2 regions of the Lysinibacillus sp. SGAir0095 genome follow, and region 1 is predicted to be linked to the other one. Evidence: riboswitches for the same ligand, from Rfam matches in the RefSeq annotation. Region 1 holds a riboswitch; the other holds the start of a gene.

Region 1 (7,854 bases):
CTTGTTAATTTTTCATTCGGTCTTAACTGGCCATTTTGAGAGCTTGTAATAATACCAGCTTCATAAGCTGCCCCAATTCTTTTTTGAGTTGCTAAATCTAATTTAGTCGTATCATTATAAGGTCCTACTTTTGTACCTTCCAGGCCTATGATACGTGAGATTATGGAGATTGCTTGAAGCCGAGTAATCGTATTATTCGGTTTGAACGTATTATCTGGATAACCACTAATTAAGCCAATAGTTGATGCTTCATCTATAAAACTTCGAGCCCAATGGTTTTTGGTATCTATAAAACGCTTAGTACTGCTTTGTTTCGTATCCGACATATCGTATAATTTCGTTTTCTTTGATAATAGTCGATGGTAAGAGGCTAAAGCATAACTTGCCTGTTCCGTAGCCATACCATCTGAAGATTTATCTAAAACATGTTTAAAGCCTCCGTCCGTTCCATTATAAAAGTTTAAAAGTTGAGTAATGATTTTTTTAAACCGTTCATCCCCATCTGGATTTATCCCCATACTCGTTAATGCAACAAGGACTTGTGCCACACTTTCGGAATTCTTCACTTCCCAGCTTTCATAACTGCCATCTGCGCCCTGTATATTAGCAAGTGTTTGAATTGCTTCATCTACTACTTGCTTTATTCTTGGTTGATCTCTATATGTTGATAACGCCTGTATCACCATGGCTGTTATATCTGGGTCTGAAGAAGTACCCGATAAAGCAAAACCGCCATCATCCAATTGTTTACTTAAAATATAATCAATCATCTTTTCTCTACTATTCGAAGCTGTTTCAGGAATTGAATACCCCCAACTATCAAGGGCTATTAAGGCAAAAACGGGTCCATTAATTCCTTGCCAAACGACATTATCAAAATCATATAATTTCTCGACTAAGTTATAGCCACCTACATTTTGCGCATCTTTACCTATAGCAGATAAGGCTAAAATAACCCGAGAATACTCTGTATATTTTCGGCTATGAAGCACACCCTTCATCGCTTTAATGTCATGGACTAAATTATTGTAGTACGTATCATAGTAATTGGATGGAACTTGATAATCACCTCTTGCCAAAGCAAGAATAAACCATTCATTCCCAAACGTTGGATCCGGTAGTGTCTTTACCATATATTTTGCTGCACTATCATATGCGTTTTCAGATGTAATATTGGCAGCATCGGCTTGGGTTACAGAAATACTAAAAATCAATGAAATTAACAGAAAAAATCGAATTATCCTATACTTCAAAACATGCAAATATACTCACTCCTTTATGAATAGAGAAAGGGATCGATTCTATCTCATTTCCTTTCGATCCCTTGTTAACTGATAAAATTCTTAGAGTTTGTTGGGGAAAATAAAGTCTAGCAAACTATCATCCCTGATTTACATCATGTCAGTAATATTTAACGTGCGAGTTAAAATAATTGCCATTTGACCCCGTGTTAAATTTCCATTCGGATCAAAAGTACCGTCTTCTTTTCCATTCATAATCCCCATACTGTTTACGATTGCGATACTTTCTGCAAATTGTTTATTAATTTGCTCACTATCTTTAAATGATAGTTCACTAGTTTGTTCTGCCTTTTTGGATACGTATTCTAAAATACGTGCCATCATAGCAGCTGCCTGTTGTCTAGTTATGTTGGCATTTGGGTTAAATGTTGTTGTAGAAGTACCAGAAGTAATACCTGCCTCGTACAATGCTTGAATATGTGTTTCATACCATTGTCCGTCAGTATCCTTAAACTGACCTTCTTCTTCTGGCTGTAAACCTAATGCATTTGCGATTAGTGCAGCAAAATGAGCACGAGAAATTGACTTATTCGGTGCAAATGTACCATCTTCATGTCCTGCAACAACTCCGCGTTTTGATAAATATTCTATTTCTTCTTTATAAATTGTGTTGGAAATATCCTTGAAGGAATTATTTTGAGTACTGATAACAAATAATCCGCTCGATTTAGTTCTAATAGTAACTTGTCCATCCTTCACCGTATGTGGTATTGCTTTATATTGACCATCTAAAAATTGCAGGAAAACAGCATCCTTTGGAATATCTTTTACTGGAGCTGTTATCTTAACGTATTCTTTACCTGTTTTAATAGTTTGAGTTGTACCATCATTTTTTTCAATTTCGAACTGTACTTGGAAAGCCTGCTTACCTTCTGATTCAATCATCTTTGCTACTAAAATAATTTTTTCATCAGATATGTTAGGGATATTTAAACTTGATTTAGGAACTTCCATTTTTGTCCCTTGATTATCCTTTATAACAAGTACATTGCTCTTCTTATCTTTTAGAATTTCAATTAAATCTTTTGAAGAAATCTCTGCTCTTATTTCACCTTCTCTATTCTCTACGGAAATGGTTGATTCCTTTGATTCTGTTTTCCCATCCTCTGGATTAGTACCTGTAGTAGGCGTATCCTCTCCATCTTCAAAATTACCACCAATATCATTACCTAGATCGGTAGTGTATAGCCACTCAATCTTATCTCCAGGTTTAACTGTATAATAGCCTGCACTATAGCTAGGAAATACTCCATTCACTCGATACATCCATCCACTAAGTGGTCCTCTGTCGAATTCAAACAAGCCATTAATTCCTTCTACATAGACTCCATATTCCGTGTTCCGGGTACTTAAGGCAATGTTATATTTCGAAGTTGCGCGAGTTAAAACGTCGATAACCGTGTCACCATCCACCAAGTCAATTTGAGTTACTGGAAGTGGTTTTTCAGTGTTGGATATCACAATTGAAATAGAAGCACTCTCAATTTTTTCTGAGTTATCCGGGTTCCCTGTATCTCCCCCTGGATTTCCCGGGTTACTTGGATTCCCTGTGTTCCCTTCCCCACCAGGATTATTAGTATCTTGATCCTCATCATCATCATCATCATCATCTTCTGGAGACGTCAATGGAACATCGGACATATCGTATAACGGCGTTTGATTATTTAATAATCTATCGTACGCAGCCAAGGCATAGGCTGTTTGTTGCGTTGCCATGATATTAGTTAACCCATTTTTCGGATGAGCAAAACCACCGTCTATTGTGTAGTACGACAATATATTTGTTAAAATTGATGACCCATTCTCTTTAAGAAATCTTTCATCATTTAATCCATCAATTCCGAGTGTTGATAGTGCTACTAATACTTGATCGGCACTTTGAACATTTTCAGAACCCCACGATTTATAGCCACCATTCTCGGTTTGCATCGTTGCTAATTTTGCAACAGCACGGTCAATCGCTTCTTTGACTTCTTGTTTGCTTTGGTATGGTGCTAATGCTTGAATCACCATTCCCGTCATATCAGGATCTGGATTCGTGCCACTTAATGCAAAGCCTCCACCCGATATTTCTTTTTGCAATATAAACTCGATTAACTTGTTACGAGTTGTTCTATTTTCTGTAACAATATCAGGAATCTCATAATTTTGAGTATCCAATGCAATTAGAGCGAAAATTGCACCATTTATTCCTTGTCTTACCACTTTATCAAGATCTGCTAAGTTCTCTACTAAGTTATAGCCACCAACATCTCTAGCGTCTTTTCCGATTGCTGAAAGTGCAATAATTAAACGCGAATATTCCGTATTATTCCCGCTCAAAACACCTTCTTTATCTTGAAGATGGGCAGCTACATTATTGTAATAAGTTTCAAAGTAACCCTCTGGAACTTCATATCCTCCTCGAGCTAAGGCAAAAACATTCCATTCATTGCCAAATTTTGGAGTTGGTGTTATTGATAGTAAATAAGCATTTGAGGATAATAAAGCTTCTTCTATAGTTGGAGAAACTACTATACTAGTGGATGCTTTGACATCTCCACTTTCTGAAGCAGCAGTGATGGTTGCTTTTCCTTTACCAATGGCCCGAATAACGCCATCTACAACTGTAACAACTTTTTCATCACTACTTGACCAGATCACTCGCTCTGTTGCATTTGTTGGTTTTAATGTAACTTTAATAGAAGCAGTATCTCCAACCTTAGGTAATGAAATGTTCTTTTCAGTTAATGTAATTTTTGTTATTAATATTTTTTTGAGTTCTATTAATCGATTTTGCAATTCTTGTAATTTTACAAAATTAGTAACCGCTATTTTTTCAGAGTCACTTAATTTTTCGTATTCATTTGTTGCTTGTACAATTGATTCTTCATGTGTTGCATTAACCATATCGACCTGTGGCAATGTATCAATTTGAGAAATAACATCATGAACACGAACTAATGAATTATAGGCATTTTCTTTTTGAACAAGTATTTCTAAGTTTGTTACAAGTGCTTTTTGTTCTATATTCAAAGCTTCGTAAGCTTGACGGGCATTTTGAATCGCTAATTGGTTTCTTTCACTAATTTCTTCAATCGTTGGAAGCGAAGATATAAGTGAGATAACATTTGCTATCGCTTGATCATCATCATTATCAACCGGACTGCTGGTTTTTGATCCTTCACTATTTACTGGATGTACAGTTATCTTGGTAAATGGACGGTTAATATTACTATACTTTCCTTCACCTCGAACTGCGGTAATTTCATACTCACCTGGTTCAGAAAATTGAAGTGTGACATTACCTTCTGTATCTGTTATATATAGAGATTTTTCGCCATTGATGACAAGCTCTGCATTTTCAATAGGTGCATGATAATCCTGCCAATCCTCATTTTTAAATGCCCCTTGTAAATTCAATGTAATATTTTCATTAATTTCAGATGAATAACCTGGGTGTTCAAAAAATGTATATGGATTGTTCTCCCAATTAGTTGTAAAATACATAACAATCATATCGCCATCTTTAACTTCTTGCTGGCTTACGCCATAATTGGATATAACATGATTATGCGTATACATCCAACCGTCCTGGCTACCGGTACTAAATGTCTCTAAGCCTGCAATATTTGATATATACATGCCTCCGCCAAAATCAAACTCACTGGAGTTTTCGACATCATAACCTGCTTGATCCAATGCTTTAATAATTGCATGAATGGCATAAACAGTAGAATCACCTTCATCCATCGAATCTAGTAGACTACCGTATTCTGAATAAATTTCATTAGCATTTACATCAACCGCTGTTAGTGGAACAATTGTTTCATTTAGCCCCTCAATTCGAACCTGTACAGTTGAACTATCTGTCAGCTCATCAGCGTTTACTGTTACCGGCGAAAATAATGAAAGCGTTAACAAAAATGTTAGAAATACATTCAAGCCTTTTTTAAATAGATCCACTTACCAAAACCCCCTTGTTTCTTTTTTTAGTGAATTGCATGCAAGATAAAATGACAAAATAAAAAACCGCTAGCTCTCAAATTGAGAAATAGCGGAAAATAGAAAAAAGCATATAAAGTACCTATCCATATACCCATTGGTCTATTTGCCGTACATTCTCCTAAATTCCGAAGAGATTTGATACGATCAGAGAAAGGTAGGTCTCCTGGCTTGTGCATCCTTTTACTCTAAGAACCTTCCCATCTACTAGAAGCTTTTTTCTTCGTTTGACAGTGGCATCTTCTTATTTCATCTGCACTTACAGTTGCGGAAACAGCTTCGGCATTTTACCGAATTCCCTATTAAGCTACATGATTAGCACCTTTATCCTGCAATTCTATTCACTTACAATTGAGTATAATCTTAACTATTAGCTTGTTCAAGAACAAATCATAGTGCTTTCATACCTATTTTAGAAATAAGTGGAAATTTCCTTCTTATTAATCTATTAACTTCTCCTCTAACATTTCCTCAGTAACTGGCCCTATAATCTGCTCAACAACCATACCTTCTTCATTTATTATCATACTTGTTGGTATAGTCAGAATTTCGTAATTAATCGAAACGTCCCCCTTTTCATCCAATAAAATCGGGAAACTAATTCCATATTCATAGGCAAACTTTTTTACTTTATCCATGTTCAATTCTAAGTCGGTTGCATTTACTGCAAGAATTACGAGGTTCTCCCTATTGGCATGTTCTTCGTAGAAACGTTGTATAGCAGGCATCTCCTCAACACAAGGCGCACACCAGGTTGCCCAAAAATTAATAAACACCTTTTTCCCCTCTAAATCTGACAATCGAACAGTTTCACCGGTTAAAGTCTTTAATTCAAAATTCGGTGCTTTCACATTGAGTGCTCGTACCTCTGTTTCTTGTTCGTGGTCATCATGATTATGCCCTCCTTCCTCATGATCATGATAAATTTCTGGTTCATCAATCGATCGGTACTCAACCTGTTGTTCACCTTCTTCAACCTCAGGCTCTTGATCAACTGCTTGATTCAAGGATGTTGAATCCTCTTCATCAAATACAACCTCCAATTGATCTTGTTCATTCGTAAAAAGATTTTTCGATATTGTATTAATCAACGCAGCTAAAATGAGTAATGTTAAGCAAATAGAGACAATTTTCTTCGGCAAACCTTCACCTTACTTTCAAACTTATTCTTTTACAAGTATATGAGTGAAATCTAGTAAAATGAGTTGAAGCAAACGATTGACTAATTTGATTTTACCTGTCTTCATAGTTAAGAAAAGAATGAATTTGATCATTCTATATATAGAAAAAACCGTCTCAAAATCGAGACGGTTTACTTCATCTATAAGATTAGTACATTTTTAAATATTGATCACGTTCCCATGGGTGAACAGCTGTACGGAACATATCATATTCAATTTCTTTTGCTTCTTTGAAGTTAGAATAGATGTGTTCACCAAGTGCTGATTTGATTACTTCATCTTGTTCTAAGTAAGAAAGAGCTTCAAGTAGAGAACCTGGTAAACTCTCAATTCCGTTTTCTTTTAACTCAGCAGAATTCATAACATAGATGTTGCGATCAACTGGCGCTGGTGGTGTTAAACCGTTACGGATACCATCCAAACCTGCTTCTAGTAGAACAGCTAATGCTAAATATGGGTTAGCTGATGGATCAACTGAACGTAATTCAACACGAGTAGATAGACCGCGAGACGCAGGGATACGAATTAATGGTGAACGGTTACGAGCTGACCAAGCAATGTAACATGGTGCTTCATATCCTGGAACTAAACGTTTGTAAGAGTTTACTAATGGGTTAGTTACCGCTGTGAATCCTTTTGCATGTTTCATGATACCAGCCATGAATGAGCGTGCCGTATCGGATAATTGCAAATCTGCATTTTCATCGAAGAACACGTTTTTGTCACCGCTAAATAATGAAAGGTTTGCGTGCATCCCAGATCCGTTCACACCGAATAATGGTTTTGGCATGAATGTTGCATGTAACCCATGTTTACGTGCAATTGTTTTAACAACTAACTTGAATGTTTGAATGTTGTCGCAAGCTTCAACTGCGTTTGCATATTTAAAATCAATTTCGTGTTGACCAGGAGCAACCTCATGGTGAGAAGCTTCGATTTCAAAGCCCATTTCTTCAAGTTCTAACACGATATCACGACGGCAGTTTTCCCCAAGATCCGTTGGTGCTAAGTCGAAGTAACCACCATCATCATTTAATTCTAATGTTGGTTCACCTTTTTCATCTAATTTAAATAAGAAGAATTCTGGCTCTGGTCCTAAGTTAAAGCTTGTGAAACCTAGCTCTTCCATGTTAGCTAATACACGCTTCAAGTTTGCACGTGGATCACCAGCAAATGGTGTACCATCTGGGTTTGTAATATCACAGATTAGTCGTGCTACTTTACCTTTTTCCGCAGTCCATGGGAAGATGACAAATGTATCTAAATCTGGTTTCAAATACATGTCAGATTCTTCAATGCGTACGAACCCTTCTATTGATGATCCATCGAACATCATTTTGTCATCTAGCGCTTTATCTAATTGGCTTAATGGAATTTCTACATTTTTA
Region 2 (7,854 bases), 800 kb from region 1:
CAATTGTTTCATCTACTCGATGATTTAATGTTAGTTTTCCATCATTTACTAAATCGTATAATAACTCCGTATGGTGATACACTTCCCCTTCCCATCCAAAATCCTTGTACTCGTTTTTAAAGATATTGTATGCGTGAGGGTCAATCGTAACGATTTTCGTCACATCATTTTTCACAAATTCTTCGATGTTTGCCGCAGCAAGCTCTTGGAATAAAAACTCATTTCCTAATCGGCGAGGAGTGTCCCCGGAGTTTTTCTCCTTATTTCCTAAAATCGCAAATTTCACACCAGCCTCATTCATTAAACGAGCAAAGGATAGAGCGATTTTTTGTGAACGGCTATCAAATGATCCCATTGAACCTACCCAGAATAAATACTCAAAACCTTCACCCGATTTTTTTGCTTCCTTCACAGTTGGAATTGTAACTGATGGATCCATTTCACGCCAATTTTCTTTTTCTTTACGGTTAAGACCCCAAGGATTTCCTTGACGTTCAATATTATTCATCGCGCGTTGTGCGTCAGAGTTTACTTTACCTTCAGTCATTGTTAAATAACGACGCAGGTCAATAATTTTATCCACATGCTCATTCATTACCGGGCATTGGTCTTCACAGTTACGGCAAGTTGTACATGCCCAAATTTCTTCTTCTGTAATAACATCCCCAATCAATGAAGGACTATAGATGTCTTCAATTACAGCACCCTCTGCCCCAGCTGCCATAGCAAGCTGGTTTCCTTGCGTATTATTAAATGCGAAAGCTGGTACCCATGGTTTTTGTTTTGTTGTCACTGCCCCTGTAAACGTTAGGTGGTCTCGCAGCTTGACGATTAAGTCCATAGGAGAGAGCATTTTCCCTGTTCCTGTTGCTGGACACATATTCGTACAACGGCCACATTCTACACATGCATATAAATCCAGCATTTGCTTCTGAGTGAAGTCAGTAATTTTGCCAACACCTAGAGCCGGCATGTCCGCTTCATCTTCAGCTTCTTCTAATGCAGCAAAGTCAATAGGGCGAAGTGTCCCAATACGATCTTGTCGGTTAGCAACAGCATTTAAAGTACCTGTTATTAAGTGGAAGTGCTTACCTTGTGGAATATAAACAAGGAATGCAAGTAATGCCACTAAATGCGCCCACCACATAACGAAAAATACGACTGCTGCTGCAGTTGGTGACATCCATTGGAAAGCCCAAGCAATACTTGATGCAACCGGTTCCGCTAATGTTAAAGCATGTCCATGCCAAATAAGTGCCATACCGTTGCCTATTAAAGTGGCGAACATTAACACACCTAAAAACAAATAGACTAAACCGTTTTTAAAGCCTCGTTTAAGTCGAACTAGCTTTTCCATGTAACGACGATAAAACGCGACAGCCACTGCAACTAAAATAACTAATACTACAATCTCCTGGAAGAATGTAAATACAGGATATAATCCACCAAGTGGCAGATGTGAATCCGGTGCTAGTCCCTTCCAAATTAAATCTATTGCTCCTAATTGAACTAATAAGAATCCGTAGAAAAAGGCAACATGGACCAAGCCCATTTTTTTATCTTTTAGAAGCTTGGATTGTCCAAAAACCTTTTCTGCCAAATCTCCAATTCGTTCTTTCAGCTTTAACTCAAACTCTTCTTTTCTCCCAAGTTGAATGAACTCATAGCGTGTTTTAAGTAAATAAAAGAATAGTCCCAACGCGTATAAAACAACCGCTGCAAATAACACCCAGTTTGCAATAAGCAATCCATTCATATTTTCTCCCCCTTTTCCCTTTTTCCCCTTTGTTTAAAAAACTTACTTGAGCAGTCTTAAAATATTCTATAATATTATTCAAAAACCCTCTTTTTTATGTCTCTATTGTAAATTATGAATGAGCATTCAGTCAATGCGTTGTTCGAATATTTCTAATAATTTATTGATATATTGTTAATTATACTTATTTTTTCTACTAGTTTAATTCGTTAACACTATAATAGCAGTGCTATTTCCTTAATAACAGAAATGAATATATAGAAAAAAAAAAAAAACAATCCCGTTCAGAAGGATTGTTTTTTATTGCTTATTTAAATACATCTCCACTACGAATATATTCGATATCTTTGACGTTCGATCGGAAGTTAACCACACGCGCAGCAGCAAAGAAGTAATCCGATAAACGATTTAGATATTTTTGTACAATCACATGCACATCCTCTACTTCGTTTATCAGCGTGACAACTCGACGTTCAGCTCTACGTGTAACTGTACGAGCAATGTGGAGAGTTGAGGCAGCTGGTGTCCCCCCTGGCAGGATAAATCTTTTCAAAGGTGGAGCTTCATCTGAAAGTGCATCAATTCTTTTTTCCAACACTTCTATAGATGCTTCCTGCAATGTATATTTACGTTCTTTCATGACATTTGCCAAATCACCGCCACAATCGAACAACTCATGCTGAATTGTTTCAAGATCTTCGAGTAAGTCTTTGAAAACAGCTGGGTCTAATTCTGTTACAGCCTTGCCAATAAATGAATTTAGCTCGTCGATTGTGCCATACGCCTCTACACGCAAATCATCCTTACTAACGCGTCCTCCCATTAAACTCGTTTTGCCTTTATCCCCTGTTTTTGTGTAAAGTTTCATACTATCTATCCCCTTTTCGATAAGATTGAATCGCTTCTACGGTCGCTTCAAATACGCCTCTACCAATTACTTGACCGACCTCAGTAATTGGTCCTCCATATTGCATTAACTCCCCTGACTGCGTTGCGGCGATCAGTAAACTATCTGTTGGTGTCCCTGTCGCAATTGTATTGGAAACTAAATCGTATACCTCTTCATGCTGAAGTGCCTTCGATTTGCTTTCTGTTGCTGTCATCATCGCTTGCACAAAAGCTTCATCAGATAATTTTCCATTAATAATTACCCACGTATTAATGGTTCCGACATAAGAGGAATTGTTACGTCTATAACTTTGTGAAACGTCAATGGCATTGCCAACTCCAGCGGTTACTACAACGAATACTTCACCAGAGGAAATCCCATATTTCTTAATTACAGCACCTTTGGTATCAACAGCAGTCATCATTCCAACCGTATTTGTTGGAGAAAATCCTTCATTTATTAAATACTGAAAATATTCTTCCTTTACATGCTCAATATCATAATCCGGGTTTACTGTCCGATTGATGAAGCTCGCATACCAACCCATTCCCGCATTATGTACTGCCGATGAAAGCACCCTTAAAGGAAAATCGGATTTAAATTCAACATATTCATCTTTTATTGTTAAATGCCCTTCTGTAATCACTTTTTCTTCAGCTTGTTCTCGTAATTCAGGTAAAATTGTCATTTGCGGCTTTGGTTGTTCGGGATGTGCTTGTATAGAAATCCCTGTATCATAAACAGCCATAATTTGTTCTTCAAGTAATACCTCATGTGGGGCACCATTAGCTCTGACTTTACCCTTTTCCATTAAAAGTATTTCATCACAGTAGAGTGACGCCAGGTTAATATCATGGAATACGGAAACAACTGTTAAATTATTTTCGGTAACTTCCTTACGGATCATATCTAATATTTGCTTTTGATGTGCAATATCTAAATGATTTGTCGGCTCATCAAGTAACAGTAAACTTGAGGCCTGTGCAAGTGCTTGTGCAATGAAAACTCTTTGCTGCTCCCCACCGGATAGAAATTCCAAATAGTGATTTTCATATTTTTGGATATCCGTCTGCTGCATTGCCTTTTTTACTGCACTTTCATCTTCTGCTCCCCAACTTGAGAAGAAGCCTGATTGATGTGGGTACCGGCCAATTGACACGGTATCACGAACTGTACTCGAAAAGGCTGTTGCATGTAGTTGAGGTAAGATCGTCATTTTTCTTGCTAACTCACGAGTTGAGTATTCACCTATTTCTGCTCCATCTATGTGGACCGTTCCAAAAGTAGGACTCATTATGCCACTGATTACCTTTAATAAGGTTGACTTTCCGCATCCATTTGGTCCTAGAATTCCAACCATTTTGCCTTTTTCTACTTGAAATGTAATATTTGATAGAATGGGGGTTGCTCCGTAACCACCTGAAATATTTTGAACCTGTAGCATATCTTCACCCCCTGCTTCTTCGTTGTTTAAAGAAGATATATGAAAAGACAGGTGCGCCAATAAAGGCTGTAATCACACCAATTGGCAATTCTGATGGTGTGATAATCGTCCTAGAGACCAGATCACAAATAATCAACAGACTTGCTCCATTTAAAAAGGATAAGGTCAATAAATGACGATGATCCGTTCCCCAAAGCATACGCGTCATATGAGGAACGACTAACCCAACAAAGCCAATGGTACCAGATACTGCAACTGCGGCTCCCGTAAGCATCGAACCTCCAGTTAAAATCGCATACTTCCTAAACTTTACGTTTACACCCAAGGCCTGTGCTCGTTCATCACCATACATCATTGCATTTAATTCTCTTCGGTTAAGCCACAAAAGTATGACCCCAATCAAAACAAAGGGCAAAATCATTTGGACATATGGCCATCCACGCATAGATACACTGCCAAGTAACCAGCTTGTAATTTCACGTAGCTGTTGGCCAGTAAGCGCAATCATTAACGAAATACACGATCCCAAAAATGAACTGAATATTACTCCAGTTAAAATAAGTGTTTCCATTTTCATGGAGCGATCGATGAAACGGGCAAAGGTTAATACGAGAAGCATCGTCAAAAATGCCCCAACCATGCCGAAAAGTGGCAGGGTGTATGTCCCTATTACAGGTATTGAAAGACTAAAGAAAATTGTTGCCACTGCACCAACAGAAGCTCCTGAAGAAATTCCAAGCGTATATGGATCAGCTAAAGGGTTTTTTAGCAACCCTTGAAAGGCTGCCCCTGCAATTGCTAATGAGGCGCCGATCAGACCTGCTAATATAACGCGAGGCATTCGAATGCCCCATAAAATACTGTAAGCACTGGGATTTGTTTCGTCATCCCATAATGTTGAGATGGGGACATCTGCTGAACCAATGGACACCCCAAGCCAAATGCTAACTAACAAAATAACTATTGATGAACTATAAGCAAGCATCATTCTTTTTTTCACAATGTTACCTCAAGACTATTCTTTACATTATTATATTTTTTAGTAGAAATTAAAATCGTTTTTATCATATTGTTTTTCTTGCCATTTCACAAAAATAAAAAGCCTCCCTAGCCAAAATAGGGAGACGGTTCAGTAATTGATATCATTACAATCCTTGTACTCCCCCTATCCTCGTAAGGTGTGAATCTATCATCATAAAGGCAGGTCTCCTGGCTTATGTTCATCGTGCTCCCTTCCTTCCCATTACACACTTCTTGTAACAGTGGATTGCAGGGCCACTCCCATTTACAGTTGCGGGACAGCGTTGGACTTTCACCAACTTCCCTTTTACTCTTTTTGCTAGTCTAGCAAAAAGACCTTTACTACTTATGAAATTATTTCTTTCTATTATACTTTAATTATGGAAAAGAATGTATAAAACTTTCGCTTTCATTGCTTGATGAAAAACAAAGCCTCCTAATCTATCGTATCAGTCATTTTGTTTCAGAACTAATTCAGCTAATTTCTTAATTGTTAAATCATCCATTGGTGGGTTATGGAGACCCGCTCGTACATCACGGTAATAACGCTGAAGCGGATTTGTGCGTTGCAGACTCTTTGCGCCTACAACTCGCATTGCTTTATCCACTACAGTGATGGCAGCATTGGTTACTGTATGTTTAGCCACGTTTACTGCATTGACAATTACTTCACCTTCCGCTACCGTTAACGTTCTACCATTTTGTTCTCTATTTTTTAAATCCACATAGCTTTGTGCTGCACCATACAAAGCGAAGCGTGCTTTAGCTAGCTCCAGTTCAATTTCTCCAAGTAACGCTTGAACATTCGGTAATGATGCAATTGTTCCTTGAATGCTATTTGGTGAATGGGTATTTGCAAATTGTATGGCATAATCACGTGCTGCCTGTGCAATTCCTAAGTATGTTGCAGGAATGACCAGTAGCCACCCATTCAATTTAAAGCCAGTCGTATAGTTAGGAACTTCAACTAGATCTGATTCTTCTAATTGCACTTCACTTAATACAAAATCATGACTACCTGTTCCCCGCATCGCAATAACATCCCACGTCTCTTCAATAGTAATACCTGGTGTATCTTTATGTATTAAGAAGAAACCGATTTTTTCCTCTTCCTCAATCCATGCCGAGGTTAAAAAGTAATCTAGCTCGGGTAATCCAGTTGTATAACTTTTACGTCCAGTAATTACCCACTTGTCACCATTTCGTTTTGCTGTAGTTCCAGGACGCCCTCCTCGAATGGGGCTACCTGTTGCTGCTTCACTTACCGCCCTATTGATGATTGCGCCTTTTTCTACCGCTTTAGCAAAGTTCTCTAGTTTCACAGGTTCCCAGTATTTATTTTCAAATAACTCACCTACCGTTAATACCGTCCAACCTATGGAAAGTGCAGTACTTCCGTCGTAGCTCGCCAGTGTTTCCTGTATTAAAATCGCATCATAAACACTAAAACCCTCTCCCCCTAATTCTTTTGGTAGAGTAATTTTTGTATAGCCAATTTCTCTTAGCTTCTGTATATGTTCATGAGGAAAGACAGATTGCTCATCAATTTGTTGGGCATTGTTTTTAAATTCCTCTTTTAAGGATGCCAATTTTTCTAACCATTTCCTTTGTTCCTCCGTTTTAATAAATAGACTTTTCAAATGATCATCTCCTCATTTAACGAAATCCGTACTACATCATACAGCCATTTTACTTTTTGGATCTTCCATCCGTCAATTCTTACTAACTTAATATGAATTATAAAATGAAAAAGAGCGCCATTTCAAAATGGAGCTCTCTTTTTAATATTAGATTATTTCATGAAAGTATTGGACCGTAATCATTGGATCACCTAGTTTACGCAGCTTCCAAGTTTCTTCTAGATATATCTCAGCTAGTTTTTCAAATTTCCCTCCGTGTTGACTTGCCCATTCAACAGCAATGACACTTTCATAAATAAGTGCCATTTTTTCCGCAATCCCTTTTGCTTCATAGGTTTGGGCAGCATCATCTAGAGTAATAAATAGCTGTAATTGTTTTTCAATTTCATTTAATTGATTTTCAACGATTTGTTTCAAGTTTGATGCCGGGATATCCTGTAATCTATTGTTCATTTCTTCAACAAAAAGAATGTGTGCTTCATATTTTTTAAATAAACGAATAACATCCAATGCTAAAATATTCGCTGTTCCTTCCCAAACCGTTAACACTTGTGCATCCCGTAATAATCTTGGTGTGACAAAGTCCTCGATATAGCCATTCCCTCCATGAAGTTCGATGGCCTCACTTGCAAATTTCACCGCTTGTTCTGCTGTTTCCTTCTTCAAGATAGCAATGTACAAACGATTTAAAATGGTTTCTTTCGAAGACCCCCTCCCCTGAGTAATACGATCATACTGTTGAATTAAATCAAATGTAGTAGCCACTTCCACATGTAGTTTCGCTGCAAATTTTGCTAAGGAATCCTGAATCATTGGATAATTTGTTAAGCTTTTGCCGAAAGCCTCACGATTTGATACATAATGCTTCGCTTCTAGAAATGCTCGTCTCATAATCCCGATGGAAGCAATGGCATTACATATTCTGGATAGATTTAAAGCTTCGAGCATATAGTAAATTCCTTTACTTGGGTCCCCAACAATATAGGCATGAGCTCCATCAAACTCAACTTCCCCGGATGGCACTGCTCGAACGCCTAATTTATCCTTTAATCGTCGAATTCGAAGTCCATTTACTGAGCCATCTTCTTTTTTCCAAGGTACAGCG

The links. Region 1 has a riboswitch for cobalamin ahead of C1N55_RS20665 (S-layer homology domain-containing protein). Riboswitches for the same ligand answer to the same signal wherever they lie in the genome.
Region 2: linked by a shared signal. The riboswitch ahead of C1N55_RS04080 (FecCD family ABC transporter permease) and the one ahead of C1N55_RS20665 (S-layer homology domain-containing protein) in region 1 are both predicted to bind cobalamin.

The regions. Positions count from the first base shown of each region.
Region 1 is NZ_CP028083.1:1,594,574-1,602,427, reverse strand. It holds gene C1N55_RS07875 (S-layer homology domain-containing protein) at 1-1,262, opposite strand, end outside; gene C1N55_RS20665 (S-layer homology domain-containing protein) at 1,392-5,246, opposite strand; cobalamin riboswitch at 5,424-5,626, opposite strand; gene C1N55_RS07865 (TlpA family protein disulfide reductase) at 5,726-6,427, opposite strand; gene glnA (type I glutamate--ammonia ligase) at 6,615-7,854, opposite strand, start outside.
Region 2 is NZ_CP028083.1:797,341-805,194, reverse strand. It holds gene C1N55_RS04095 ((Fe-S)-binding protein) at 1-1,756, opposite strand, end outside; gene C1N55_RS04090 (cob(I)yrinic acid a,c-diamide adenosyltransferase) at 2,064-2,624, opposite strand; gene C1N55_RS04085 (adenosylcobinamide amidohydrolase) at 2,626-4,089, opposite strand; gene C1N55_RS04080 (FecCD family ABC transporter permease) at 4,094-5,077, opposite strand; cobalamin riboswitch at 5,271-5,465, opposite strand; gene C1N55_RS04075 (acyl-CoA dehydrogenase family protein) at 5,559-6,749, opposite strand; gene C1N55_RS04070 (acyl-CoA dehydrogenase family protein) at 6,897-7,854, opposite strand, start outside.